DNA from 3 places in the Bacillus sp. AL-1R genome. Region 3 is predicted to be linked to each of the others. Evidence: riboswitches for the same ligand, from Rfam matches in the RefSeq annotation. Region 3 holds a riboswitch; each other region holds the start of a gene.

Region 1 (4,950 bases), 2.0 Mb from region 3:
TGTGTTAACAACAACTCTATTTCGATAAAGATCTGGCATATTTTCAAGTGCCAATGCATCAGATAATTTCATTTTTGCTGCAAGTGCAAAGTTACCTGGTACAAGTGATACATCTACACTTTGTACTGCTCTTGGTAGTTGTGCTGCTTCAATTGGTTTGAATTGAAGTTTTTTCGGATTATCCTTTATGTCCTTTTCAGATGCTGTTAAAGGATCAACTTTTGGATCAATTTTAATTAATTTCGAATCCTCTAAAACACCTAATGCTCTTGCAAGGTTTACAGGATCATTAGGGATTGCTATTGTTGCGCCATCAGCAATTTTATCAACAGACTTAAACTTATTCGAAAAAACACCCATCGGTGCTGTTGGTACTACGATCAACTCAGACAACTTCAAATTATGCTCTTTTGCAAAATTCTCCATATAAATTTTATGTTGGAATAGGTTAGCATCTAAATTACCATTTCCTAATGCGATATTTGGTTGAATATAATCACTAAACTCAACAACCTTTACTTTATAACCTTTCTTTTCAAGAATAGGCTTAATTGCATTTGAAACCATGTCACTATATGGTCCAGAAGTCGCACCAATTGTGATGTTCTTCTTATCCGTATTATTTTTTGATGAAGTTTTATCTGTCTTGCCACATGCTGCAAAAAGGTTTATAGACAATAGAAAGACTAAAGCAAGTAGTAATTTTTTCATTTGAATGATCCTCCAAATCAGAAATAGTATGTACTTAACGCTTATCTACTTTTCGGGCAATTAGATCACCTGCAAGTTGAATTAGCTGAACTAAACAAATTAACACAACAATTGTTGTTAACATGACAGTATTATCGTATCGATAGTAACCAAAGCGAATGGCAAGGTCTCCTATCCCCCCACCGCCGATAATACCAGCCATAGCAGAATATCCAATTAAACTAATCGTCGTAAGTGTAATCCCTTGAATAATACTTGGACGAGCTTCAGATAGTAATACATCTTTTATAATCATCCAAGGTGTTGCTCCTACCGCTACTGCGGCTTCGATGATCCCTTTATTTGTTTCTCTTAGAGATGTTTCTACGATTCTAGCAAAAAACGGAATCCCAGCAACAGATAAAGATACACTAGCAGCCGTTGGACCAATTGTACTTCCTGTTAGAAAATTCGTAATTGGTAAAAGTGCGACTAGCAAAATAATAAATGGGATGGAACGAACCATATTCACAATAAATCCTAAAATAGATTTAAGTCCTCTATTTTCTAAAAATAAATCTTTATCTGTAACAAATAAAAGAATGCCAAGTGGGAGTCCAATAATGATGGCAACTGCAAGAGCAATCAGCACCATATATATCGTTTCAAAAAATGCTTTATCTAAATCAGGCAGTAACGTTAATAGCGATTCGATCACCTAAAATCACCTCCAAGTTGTTTGTTCGATCTTGAATATACGCAATTGCTTTTAATACTTCTGCTTGTTCTCCTGAAATCTCCATTATAAAAATTCCGAGTGGAGTTTCTTGAATATACTCAATTTTCCCATGAAGAATATTCCCTTTTACCTTAAATTGTTGAAGCATATCAGACACAACGGATTCTTCCGCTACATTTCCTTTGAACGTTATTTTGATTACTGTTCCCTTGCTGTTTTTTAGCAAATGTTCAGGTAGTTCAAATTGTAAAATCGTGTTAATAAAGTCCTTTGTTAAAGCCTCTTTTGGTTTTGCGAATATATCGTATACTGGGCCAATTTCAATTATTCTGCCATCTTGCATTACAGCAATTCGGTCACAGACATCTTTTACAACATCCATTTCATGTGTAATAAGAACAATCGTTAATCCTAGTTCTTTGTTTATTTTTCTAAGTAATTGTAGGATCGATTTTGTTGTGCTTGGGTCAAGCGCTGATGTTGCTTCATCACAAAGAAGTACATGCGGTTCATTTGCTAGTGCTCGAGCAATCCCGACACGCTGCTTTTGACCACCACTAAGCTGGGAAGGATAAACATCCCTTTTATCAGAAAGGCCAACTAATTCAAGTAATTCCAGTACCCTTTTTTCAATTTCCACCTTGGATTTGTTAGCAGCTTTTAAAGCAAATGCTATATTCTCAAACACAGTTTTAGAAGAAACTAAATAAAAGTGTTGAAAAATCATGCCAATTTTCTGACGCTCTTTCCTTAACTCTTTAGTTGAAAGTGAATTAAATTCACACCGTCAATATATACATTTCCCGAAGTAGGCTTTTCTAAAAAATTTAAACATCTTAGAAGTGAACTTTTCCCTGCTCCGCTATATCCGACTATACCGAATATTTCGCCTTTTTCAATCGTAAGAGAGACATCATGTACGCCTATAATTGTATTTTTTTTCGTTTTATACTCTTTTACTAGATGATCTACACGAATCATGAATAACCTCCTATTAGTTTTAGGTAAAAAAAAGCCTCTTTCATTCAGAAAGAGGCATCGGAAACAATTGTTTTCGACTTATCTTTCAGAATGAATTCATTCTGCAGGAAGTGGCACCGTTCCTTAAAAAGGAGGTTGCCGGACGTCATAGGGCCTGATCCCTCAGTCACTCTCGATAAGTTTGAGTTATGTAATTTCTTTAAAAGAATCATAAATCCTAGTAAACAGATTGTCAATATGCGAATTCAAACGTTTTTATTAAGATAACGCTTTCATTGTTGGATTTATTAGAAAAAATAAAATTTTAAAATTTTTTGATTACTGAATATTTAATACATCGTTCTAATTCTTTTTAATTGGATAAATTTCTTCCCCATAATCATGATTTGGAAAATATGAACTCTTAATAGGAAAATCAGTAACTAATTTCTCACCAAACAAACCATACTTTTCCCAATATCTCGTTTTAAATTCAATCAAAAAATAGATAATCTTTTAAACACTAGTCGATTTCAATTGATTTATAATTCATGTTATCTATATCTAAAAAAAAGCTAATCTAAGTTCTGTGCATTTAGCTAGTTAAAATATAAAAGGTAATGCAATCCTTTTTAATATGAGACATTGCTCATATAAATAAATAGTATAAAACAATCCAAAGGTTCCATAATAATTTTCGTACCTACCTCTTTATAAGGAGATTAGTATGAATTTATTTGAGAAGGGAAGTAAATTTATAATGGGAGTATTAAGTGGCAATCCACAAAATGAGCCTTTACATTACGGAGAAGTATACGGTCTATGGAGTCATCTATCAGCTACTAAAGCTGGTGTAGATACGTACCAAGTTTATATTAACCATACTGGTGATGAAGAGTTAAGAGCATTTTTAAAACAAGTAATTGAAAATTCAATGAAACCTGCAATAAAAGAAATTGAGGAAGTTCTTTTACATAATGATATTGCAGTTCCTCCTACTCCATCAGAACGACCAGAAGCCGATTTAGAACAAATTCCAGCAGGAGCTAGGTTTCAAGATGCTCAAATCGCTTACATGGTTGCTGCTGGAATAGCAGCTGGAGTATCGGCCGATGCTGCATTAATGAGCCAATCAATTCGTGAAGATATTGGCACTATGTTTGCTAGTTTTGGGGCAAAAAAAGCAAAAGATGGAGCGGCACTACTACAAATCATGAAAACTAAAGGTTGGTTAGTTCCACCACCTCTTCATTTTGAAACAAAACAACAACAACATTAAGAAATTTGTCCACCTATTAAATAGGTGGATTTTTTATATATGAACAGAATATATGTGAAACAAATTTCTCATAATAAGTTCAGGAGGGATTTCTATGAAACATATAAAAGCATTTGTCATTAAATTTATTGCCTGTCTTGCATTACTATATATAATTTTAGGTATCGGATACGATATGGCATTTAGAAATGTATTTCTAATAACGTTAGTTTTAGGGGTAATCGCATATATCGTTGGTGATATGTTGATCTTATCTAAAACAAATAATACAGTAGCAACAATAGCCGATGTAGGAATAGCATTCTTAATCATTTGGTATATGGGATCTAAAACATATGGTGGTAGCATGTTTACACCAGCTTTAATTTCTGCAATTGGAATAGGTTTGTTTGAAATCTTTTTTCATAAATATGTTTATAATCATGTTATTAAAAATACAGAGCATCGAGAGAATGTATCAACTGGGAATTTACGTTATCAAACAGAGGCATCAGAAGAATTGACTCCTGATATTAAAGAAGAAAAAATTAAAGAATAGCCTCATATAGTCGATTTTTCTATATATTTTTTTTCTTCGATTTTAATCAAATATAACAAGTATTTTTTATTACTAAATATCATTTGCATTAAAGAGAAACTTAAGGTTTCTCTTTTTTTATTCGTAGGTCCCCATATTAATAAATCTTCATCTTCATGAAAAATCGTGGCAGCATTGTTGATACTTTCTTGATTGTTTTCATCCATTTACCCCTTATATCTAGTTTTTGACAGTGCTTTAGTATTTAGTGGACGAATACTTTAACCACATAAGTATTGATTAAAATATTATTATTAAAACATAAGTATAAACTATTTCTTTGTCAGTTAAACTTTTGCTAAGTCATTAACATTTTAAAAACAATTACACGAATTATCAAATTGATTAATAACCGTTCATTTAATAAAAAATATGTGATATTCTTATCTATACACACTCTTTTATAAATAGGCATTTTGACCGAACTACCCAACCTATTTATAAGGAGTTTTTTCATGTTCAAAAAGGAACTTTTTCACTTTTTTTTATTGACATAAATATTGTTAATTTAGTTACCACAATAAATAGACATGACAAATATTAACGAATACTGAATAAGGAGATGTTTTTTAAGTTGTATAAAGAAGAACAACCATTTTATCTAAAAACATGGTTTCTTATACTAATGTTTTTTATGATTCCACCAGCATTTTTAATACTTCTATGGTTGAAAACACGCTCAAAAAAGCTGATAGTAGGAATGGG
Region 2 (4,950 bases), 1.3 Mb from region 3:
TGACTGCTGGTCAATACGAAGAAATGATCAATCAAGATTAATTATCTAAAAAAGCGTCCTTTTGGGCGCTTTTTTATTTTGAGTGTATAATAAAAGTAATAAAGCTTAACTTATTTACATAAAACATAATTTAAAGGGACATTTTCATTAAGGGAAAAAAAGGAAACAACAAAGAGGAAATCGAATATACTATATACAAAAGATTTTTAGTCAAAAGTTTTTGAGTCCTATACATTAGGTGATGCCCAGTGAATATTGAAGATCAAAGAAAAGTTATCATTGTCGAAGGTACTACTGATAAGAGAAAGATACAGACGATCATAAAGGAGCCTGTTGATATTATCTGTACGAATGGTACAGTTGGTACTTCAAAGCTAGATGAGCTTGCTGAAATGTTAGATTTAAGAGAAATCTATGTGTTAGTAGATGCAGATGAGGCCGGTGAAAAGCTTAGAAGACTGTTAAAAAGAGAATTTCCACAGGCAGAGCATCTGTACATTGATCGAAGTTATCGAGAAGTGGCAACAGCTCCGAGTCAACATTTAGCTAGTGTATTATTAGGGGCGGATATTTTAGTATTTACAGATTATTTACGTACAAATTAAAAAGGAATAAAGATTATGCAGCAATGGACAAAGAATGAAATAATGCAAAGAGTTCAATCAAAAGAGACAACAGTTATTTATATCTATACCGCAATGTGTGGTACATGCCAAGTAGCGTCAAAAATGCTAGAAATAGTAAATGAGATTCTGCCAAATTTACCAATCTGTAAGGTGAATATTAATGAAATAGTGGAGGAAGCTCAAAGTTGGAAAGTTGAAAGTGTACCTTGTTTACTTATTTTTGAAAATGGGGAAATGAAACAAAAAATTTACGCTTTCAAGTCTGTACCTTATTTACATGAATTGTTAAAAAAATATAATTTATATATTAAACGATGAGTGCATACTGTTAGTTGCACTCTTTTTATATGGCTAAAACTATTTCCTGATTTTAGACATATTTCTTGGGAAATGAGTTGAATGTTGTAGAAATAAAATTAAAATATAGATTTTTATCAAGGTAAATGTCGAGAGAAATATAAAGAATACACCTCTTATCTATGAGAAAATAAGATTAAAGAATTCGGGAGAGGTGTTTATTATGGAAATCAAGGAGTGGGTTGGACAAGCAAGAAACTTATTTATAAAAAAGGAATATTTACAAATCATTTTGCCAATTGAAGAAAAGATTGTAGAAATTAATTGTCTGAATGAAAAAGTTTTTATAAAGTTAAGCAAAAAGGCTCCTTTTATTGAGGTAATTGATCGTTCGATTCCGCAACTCAGAGTTAGTTTTTCAAAGGATGGATGGGAATATCTAAATTCAGGTTTGCAAAGATTAGGGCTTTTATTAAAACTAAATGACGCTTCTTTTGAAGGGAACTATCGATTATTACTACTTATGGAAACCATTTTTCAATATACGAGTGTTGAAAACGAAAAAAAACTTATAGAAAATTGTTGACAACTTGTGTCTATCTTTGTAGAATTGGACTTACGTTAAAGAAATTGCACTCAACAACTAAATAGATCGTAAGTTAACTCTTATCGAGAGAGGTGGAGGGACTGTGCCCTGTGAAACCCAGCAACCGTCAATGATCGTCATTGAAATGGTGCTAATTCCTGCAAAGCATATGCTTTGAGAGATGAGAGAAAGGAATACTTTTTGTATGTTAAACCTTTCTGCTCATGTGAGTTGAAAGGTTTTTTTGTTTTATGCGACTAAAAAAGTACTTTCTTACAAAAAATTGAAAGAAAAGTTGTTAGAATGTTTTGAAAGGAGAACAAGTGTATGATTCAAATAAATAATGTAAGTAAAACATACAAGGGTAAAAAGGGCACAGTTACCGCAGTACAAAATGTTTCGTTAAATATTGAAGCAGGTGAAATTTTTGGCATGATCGGATATAGCGGCGCAGGGAAAAGTACGTTATTACGTATGCTGAATGGACTTGAATCACCTACAACAGGTGAAGTTATTATTAATGGTCAATCGATCTCTAAATGCTCATCTAATCAGTTAAGAAAAGCAAGACAGAAAATAGGAATGATTTTTCAGCATTTTAATTTATTGTGGTCAAGAACTGTATTAGAAAATATACTTTTCCCACTTGAAATTGCTAAAGTTCCAAAAAAGGAAAGCATTAATCGTGCGAAAGAATTAATTAAACTTGTTGGTCTTGAAGGTAGAGAAAATGCTTATCCTTCTGAACTGAGTGGAGGTCAAAAGCAACGTGTCGGAATTGCAAGAGCACTTGCTAATAATCCAGATGTTCTTTTATGTGATGAAGCGACTTCTGCACTAGATCCAGAAACAACGGATTCAATATTAGCTTTACTAACTAATATAAATAAACAGCTTGGCATTACAATTATCCTAATTACTCATGAAATGCATGTCATTCAAAAAATCTGTCAAAGAGTAGCTGTAATGGAAAACGGAAGTGTAGTAGAAGAAGGCCATGTTGTTGATGTATTTACTCGTCCTAAACAAGCAATTACAAAGAAATTTGTGACGCAAATCAAAGGCGATGAAGGTGAAGTAATTTCTCATGGTGATGGGAAGGATAATACTTACAAGCTTACCTTTAAAAATGGTCAAGCAGATCAGCCACATATTTCTGAAGTTGTTAAGCATTTTGATATTGAGATTAACATTCTGCAAGGGAAAATTGTTCAAACTGCTGAAGGCTCTTATGGGACAATGAAGATTCAACTTGTTGGAGACATAAATAACATCAAAGAGGCAATTGCTTATTTAGAATCAAAACAAGTTGAAGTGGAGGTAGCATAAGATGACACAACTTTTTCCGAATGTTGATTGGGATGCAATGCTTTTAGCCACTCAAGAAACATTATTCATGACAGTAATAGCTGCACTTGCAACGTTCATTTTTGGACTAATAATAGGTTTATTCTTATTTTTAACTAGCAAAGATCAGCTTCTTGAAAATAAATTTTTTAATACTATCCTAGCAGCGTTTGTAAATATTTTTCGTTCAATACCGTTTATCATTTTAATCATTTTATTAATTCCATTTACCATCTTTATTCTTGACACTATGCTTGGAGCAAAAGCTGCATTACCAGCATTAATAATTGGTGCTGCACCATTCTATGCAAGGATGGTTGAAATCGGATTACGTGAAATTGATAAAGGTGTAATCGAAGCTGCAAGAGCAATGGGAGCTAGTACCTTTACAATCATCGTAAAAGTATTAATACCAGAAGCATTACCAGCAATTATTTCAGGTTTAACTGTTACTACAATCGCAATTGTTGGTTATACAGCAATGGCTGGTGTAGTAGGTGGTGGTGGACTCGGTAACTTAGCATTTATGGAAGGGTACCAACGTTCAAATAACCAAGTAACACTTGTAGCGACAGTAATTATTTTATTAATCGTATTCATTCTTCAATTTATTGGTGATTTAGTAACAACAAAAATAGATAAAAGAGCTTAATCATATAAGGGAGGAACTGACAGTGAATTTCAAAAAAATCGTAGGATTATTAGGAGCAGGTGTTTTAGCATTATCTTTAGCAGCATGTAATAAAGGTGGAGAAGATAAAAATAAGGAATTAGTGGTTGGTGCATCAAATGTACCGCACGCAGTTATTTTAGAACAAGCTAAGCCAATCCTTGAAAAAGAAGGAATTAATTTAAAAATTGTTAAATTCCAAGATTACGTTTTACCAAATAAAGCACTAAATTCTAAAGAATTAGATGCAAACTATTTCCAACACATTCCATACTTAGAAGCTCAAATGAAAGAAAATGGTTACAAATTTGAAAACGCTGGTGGCATCCACATCGAGCCAATCGGAGTTTATTCTAAAAAATATAAGAGCTTAGATGATCTACCAAATGGAGCTAAAATTATCATGAGTAGCTCAGTAGCTGACCATGGTCGTATGTTAAGCTTATTACAGCATGAAGGTTTAATTAAACTTAAAGCTGGAGTAGATCCTACTACTGCTCAAATTAAAGACATAGCAGAGAATCCAAAAAACCTAAAATTCCAAGCAGATGTTGACGCTGGTATGCTTCCGAAAGTTTATCAAAACAATGAAGGCGACGCAGTGTTAATTAACACAAACTACGCGATTGATGCTGGTTTAAACCCAATGAAAGATGCTATTGCTTTAGAAGGTAAAGAATCTCCATATGTAAACATTATTGCTGTTCGTAAAGGTGATAAAGATAAAAAAGAAATTAAAGAGCTTGTAAAAGTATTACACTCTAAAGAAATTCAAGATTTCATCATTAAAAAATATAAAGGTGCTGTAGTACCTGTAAGTCAATAATAAAAATAGAGGGTACCCCAAGTAACTTTTGATGGGAACCCTCTTTTTTATTTTTAATTCTTCACTAGAATTTGATTTACAGGTGAGATTGGTGGTCGTTCAGCAATAACTTCAATAATATTTTTAGCTGCTATTTCCGACATAGCATCACGAGTTTCATATGTTGCATTTCCAATATGAGGTGTTAATACAACATTTGTAAGTGATTTTAGTTCTTCTGTTATTTTTGGTTCGAATTCAAATACATCGAGAGCAGCGCCCGCAATAATACCTTCCTTTAATGCTTCTACTAATTCCTGTTCGTTCGCTAAAGGACCTCTAGCTGCATTGATAAAAAATGCCGAGTCTTTCATCTTGCAAAACTCTTCTTTACCAAATAAATGGTGTAGCTCAGGTTTATAAGGACAATGAAGGGTTATATAGTCAGAAGTCTGTAGAAGTTCATCCAGCGATACGTAAGTGGCATTTAATTGTTGTTCTAGTTCATTACTCAATCTTCTTGGTTGATGATAAATAATATTCATATTAAACGCCTTAGCTCGTTTAGCTACTGCTTGTCCGATATTTCCAAAACCATAAATACCTAAAGTTTTTCCTG
Region 3 (4,950 bases):
GCTCTTAAAGAGCTAAAAGGTAATGCAAATCAGCTTTTGCCAAGAATGTATGCTGTTTATATGGGACCTGAAACAGAAGAAAAAGTATTTAACGCACTAAATCGATATAAAAACGCAGGTTTATTAGGTGATTTAACAATTGGCTGCCTTATGGATCCAAGTTTATCACTTGATTATTGGTTAAATTTTGTTCGTAAAGTAATTAAAGAGTATGGCACCTTCCTTGATTCAATTCAAATCACGAATGAGCCTAACTTATTGTTTATGGATGGTTCTAAACCATATGTATTAGAAGCTCTAGTACAAGGCGTTCTAACTGCTAAAGAAGAAATCCAAAAAAGCAATTTGCCTATTAAAATTGGATTCGGCTCGGTTCCTGAGGGAGAAAAGACACTTCCACATTTTTGGGAAAATTTAATAAAAATTGGTGGGGACGAATTAATTCGTTCAATTGATTATGTAGGTCATAATTTTTATGTGGATGTATTTGAGGAACCATTAAAAATCGAGGAAGTTGCTGTTTCCGTAGAAAATATACTACGTAAATTTCGAGAAACTTTAAATCGTAATGGTTTCCCTTCTACTCTACCAATCCACATTACAGAGAACGGATGGCCAACCGGGAAAAATCCTTTTATACAAATTGAAAGATCATATGAGCAACAATCAAATGTGCTTGAGAAAATTGTACGAACGGTTTATTCACTTTGTCAGGAACTAAATATTACTCATTATGAATTTTTTGGTTTAAGGGATGCTGATAGTTCAAAAGACGATTTATTTCATCAATTTGGAATAATGAAGGACGATTATACTCCTAAGCCTGCTTATTTCACCTTTCAAAAATTGGTGAATGAATTAAGCAAGTAAAAATCCAACTCCTAAATTGTTGTATGAAGTTAGTCAATTCGTTAAGACTAAAAAAAGGTGAGTTTCATCGACTTTCTACTATATAATATGGAGGTAATAAAATTGAGCGAAAAAAATAAGCCCCTCATTAAAAAAGAGCAAATGAAAATACAAGCAGACCTTAATAATCTCGATCCAGGGCATTCCGTGGATGAGCACCGTAAAATTGAAACAGCCAATATAATTTTAGCTGGAGAAGAAATCAGACAGCAAAATGAAAATCTATAAAAGAAATCCCTCAAAAGGTCATTTTGAGGGGTTTCTTTGTATGACCCAGGATGTTTACAAAGACGATAACTGACTCAGTTCCCCCGAATGTTAATAACGACATTCCCCTTCTTATGCCCTTTTTCTACGTAACGATGGGCCTCAACAATTTGATCAAGTGTGTACTGTCGGTCAATAACCGCTTTTAACTTATCCGCTTCAATAAGTGCTTTTATATAGTTTAAATCTTCTTTGTTCATATTTGCCACACCAAGTATCGTTTTTTTATGGCTAATCAAATTACTCCATAATGCTTGAAAATACACCGAAAGCTTCCAAACTGCACTTAATAAATAGACGCCATCTTTGTTTAGCAATGTTCTACAATTAGAAAACGAACTTTTGCCTACTGTATCAAAAATAATATCATATGTCTTCTTACTTTTAGAAAGATCTTCATTTGTATAATCAATTACTTCATTTGCGCCTAAAGTCTTTACCATTTCTAAATTAGATGTACTACATAATGCGGTAACTTCAGTACCAAAATATTTAGCTAGCTGAATTGCATATGTTCCAACACTTCCTGAAGCACCATAAATAAGTACTTTTTGTCCATTTTGTATAATACTTCTTCTTAAGAAGTGTAATGCAGTAAGCGCCCCAACCGGTACTGCTGCCGCTTGCTCAAACGACATATTTATTGGTTTTTTAGCTAGAACACTTTCCTCATGTAAAGCTATATATTCGGCATTAGCCCCAAAAGTAAATCCACTATAACCAAAAACTTGATCACCTGGTTTAAACTTTCTTACATTTTTGCCAACAGTCACTATTTCTCCAGCAAGCTCACAACCTGGTATTTTATTTTTTGGCTTAGAAAGACCAAACATAAGACGTGAAAGCAGCCAATACATAAATGGAAAATCGGAACTTCTAAGTTTTACATCTCCCGCGGTTACAGTTGTTGCGTGTATTTTAATTAATACTTCATTATCTTTTATTTTTGGTTTTTCAACTTCTGCTATTTGAAGAACTTCTGGTGGACCATATTTTGTACATATAATCGCTTTCATAGGTTCCTCCATTACTAACTTTAATTTAGTCATTTAAACCTATGAAAAATGATTTTTAAGTATACCTATATGTAGAATAAAACAGCGTGATTCTAACTAAAACAAAAAAGACTGAATATAGCAAATGCCATATTCAGCCTTAATCATTTTATTATAGACCTGCTTCAGTTTTTAAAACTTCTGCTTTATCAGTACGCTCCCAAGGAAGATCGATATCTGTACGGCCAAAGTGACCATAAGCAGCAGTTTGTTTGTAAATCGGACGACGTAGGTCAAGCATTTTAATAATTCCTGCTGGACGTAGATCGAAGTTGTTGCGAATTACTTCAACTAATTTTTCTTCTGAAACTTTACCTGTACCAAAAGTATCAATCGCGATCGAAACTGGTTTAGCTACACCAATTGCATATGCTAATTGAACTTCAGCTTTATCAGCTAAGCCAGCAGCTACGATGTTTTTCGCAACGTAACGTGCAGCATAAGCAGCAGAACGGTCAACTTTAGTTGCATCTTTACCAGAGAATGCGCCACCACCGTGACGAGCATATCCACCGTAAGTATCAACAATAATTTTACGACCTGTTAAACCAGCATCCCCTTGAGGTCCACCGATTACGAAACGACCTGTTGGGTTGATAAAGAATTTTGTGTTTTCATCAATTAACTCAGCTGGTACTACTGGTTTAATTACAAGTTCTTTAATATCATTTTCAATTTGTTCTTGAGTAGCTTCTGGACCATGTTGTGTTGATACAACAATTGCATCAATACGAACTGGTTTGTTGTTTTCATCATACTCAACTGTTACTTGAGTTTTACCGTCTGGACGTAAGTAAGAAACTGTTTCATTTTTTCTAACTTCAGTTAAGCGGCGAGCAATTTTGTGTGATAATGAAATTGGAAGTGGCATTAATTCAGGTGTTTCATTTACAGCAAAACCGAACATTAAACCTTGGTCTCCTGCACCGATTGCTTCAATTTCTTCATCTGTCATACTACCTTCACGAGCTTCTAACGCTTGGTCTACACCTAGAGCGATATCTGCTGATTGCTCATCGATAGAAGTTAAAACTGCACATGTATCTGCATCAAATCCGTATTTTGCACGGTCATAACCGATTTCACGGATAGTTTCGCGAACGATTTTTGGGATATCTACATAAGTAGAAGTTGTAATTTCACCTGCAACAAGTACTAAACCTGTTGTAACTGAAGTTTCCGCTGCTACACGAGCATTCGGATCATTTGCTAAAATTGCATCAAGAATAGAATCTGAAATTTGGTCACAGATTTTATCTGGATGTCCTTCTGTAACTGATTCTGAAGTAAATAAACGACGTTGTGACATTGAGTCCCCTCCTAAATTGAATTGACGGATCTCTTTTTTCTCAACATAAGAATAAAAAGTTTGTTCCTATTCCTATGTTTCCCATTTAAGATAAAGATAACTCAGTGTAAATTACGAAATTGCCACTGTATTTAAGTTTTGAGCAAAAAAAAAGCCTTCCTCTTATCAAATATTACATGAGGAAAGGGTTCTTGGTTATTTGCCTTTCGCTCTTATCGTCCAAGACATAAAAAAATGTCTTGCATCAGGTTCAGCACCTTTCACTAAAAGTGAGGTTGCTGGGCTTCGTAGGGCCTGTATCCCTCCACCTACTCGGGATAAGAGAGTATCCGTATGAAAAGTATCATATTAAAATTTCACTTTCTTGTCAACAATTTTCATACTTACTTAGACATAATTCTACAATAATTTAATTTCTACATTCATTTCTATTTAAAGGGAAATTACTAATTATTATCTTACAATTTACTAAATTTCTTCTTTAGATTAAGTATATTTTACTCAAATTAATTTTTTAATCAAATTCATAACACATTTTGCGAACTAATAGTATACACTATTAAAATAAATGTGTTATACTATTTATCGAGATACCTACATGGCAGACAAATTATATTTAAAGGATGGTATTAGTATATGAAGACAGTTGATGTAAACTTTGAATTAAACGAATTACTTACTAGTAATCAAATGTATAACCAACTAAGCGTTTCTGAATTAGTTGAAAAAGTTTTAACAAGACAAGAAGGCATTTTAACGTCAACAGGAGCAGTTAGCGTTTCAACAGGTAAATATACTGGACGTTCACCTAAAGATAAATTTATTGTTAAAGAGGCATCTGTTGAAAATTTAATCGATTGGGGTTCAGTAAACCAACCAATCTCTGCTGACGTATTTGAAAAATTGTATAGCAAAGTACTTAACTACTTAAAAGATCGTAACGAATTATTCTTATTTAAAGGATTTGCTGGCGCTGATACTGAGTATCGTTTACCAATCCAAGTAATTAACGAATTTGCATGGCACAACTTATTTGCTCACCAATTATTTATTCGCCCAACTGAGCAAGAGCTTCAAACTCATGAATCAGAATTTACAATTATTTCTGCTCCTACATTTAAAGCAGACCCAGTGGTAGATGGAACAAATTCTGAGGCATTTGTTATTATATCATTTGAGAAGAAAATAATCTTAATCGGTGGTACGGAATATGCTGGTGAAATGAAAAAATCGATCTTCTCAATTATGAATTTCCTATTACCACAAAATAATGTTTTACCAATGCACTGTTCTGCTAACGTTGGTAGTGAAGGTGATGTGGCATTATTCTTTGGATTATCAGGAACTGGTAAAACAACATTATCTGCAGATGCAGACCGTAAGTTAATCGGTGACGATGAGCACGGCTGG

Evidence for each region. A riboswitch is a leader RNA that binds a small molecule or an ion and turns the genes downstream of it on or off. The one in region 3 is predicted to bind S-adenosylmethionine.
Region 1: it holds a riboswitch for S-adenosylmethionine, as region 3 does, so the genes downstream of both, ACSBO6_RS05450 (methionine ABC transporter ATP-binding protein) here and metK (methionine adenosyltransferase) in region 3, are expected to answer to the same signal.
Region 2: it holds a riboswitch for S-adenosylmethionine, as region 3 does, so the genes downstream of both, ACSBO6_RS02495 (methionine ABC transporter ATP-binding protein) here and metK (methionine adenosyltransferase) in region 3, are expected to answer to the same signal.

The regions. Positions count from the first base shown of each region.
Region 1 covers NZ_CP197469.1:1,162,244-1,167,193, reverse strand. Annotated here, with positions in the region: gene ACSBO6_RS05460 (MetQ/NlpA family ABC transporter substrate-binding protein) at 1-711, opposite strand, end outside; gene ACSBO6_RS05455 (methionine ABC transporter permease) at 746-1,345, opposite strand; partial or broken gene ACSBO6_RS05450 (methionine ABC transporter ATP-binding protein) at 1,377-2,410, opposite strand; SAM riboswitch class I at 2,486-2,592, opposite strand; gene ACSBO6_RS05445 (DUF3231 family protein) at 3,117-3,668, shown strand; gene ACSBO6_RS05440 (YndM family protein) at 3,763-4,206, shown strand; gene ACSBO6_RS05435 (hypothetical protein) at 4,209-4,412, opposite strand; gene ACSBO6_RS05430 (right-handed parallel beta-helix repeat-containing protein) at 4,820-4,950, shown strand, end outside.
Region 2 covers NZ_CP197469.1:528,024-532,973, forward strand. Annotated here, with positions in the region: gene gcvH (glycine cleavage system protein GcvH) at 1-41, shown strand, start outside; gene ACSBO6_RS02480 (ribonuclease M5) at 255-605, shown strand; gene ACSBO6_RS02485 (thioredoxin family protein) at 621-944, shown strand; gene ACSBO6_RS02490 (hypothetical protein) at 1,147-1,509, shown strand; SAM riboswitch class I at 1,587-1,697, shown strand; gene ACSBO6_RS02495 (methionine ABC transporter ATP-binding protein) at 1,837-2,838, shown strand; gene ACSBO6_RS02500 (methionine ABC transporter permease) at 2,840-3,508, shown strand; gene metQ (methionine ABC transporter substrate-binding lipoprotein MetQ) at 3,531-4,352, shown strand; gene ACSBO6_RS02510 (2-hydroxyacid dehydrogenase family protein) at 4,406-4,950, opposite strand, start outside.
Region 3 covers NZ_CP197469.1:3,663,166-3,668,115, forward strand. Annotated here, with positions in the region: gene ACSBO6_RS17605 (glycoside hydrolase family protein) at 1-870, shown strand, start outside; gene ACSBO6_RS17610 (hypothetical protein) at 973-1,137, shown strand; gene ACSBO6_RS17615 (NAD(P)-dependent alcohol dehydrogenase) at 1,212-2,192, opposite strand; gene metK (methionine adenosyltransferase) at 2,344-3,540, opposite strand; SAM riboswitch class I at 3,750-3,864, opposite strand; gene pckA (phosphoenolpyruvate carboxykinase (ATP)) at 4,177-4,950, shown strand, end outside.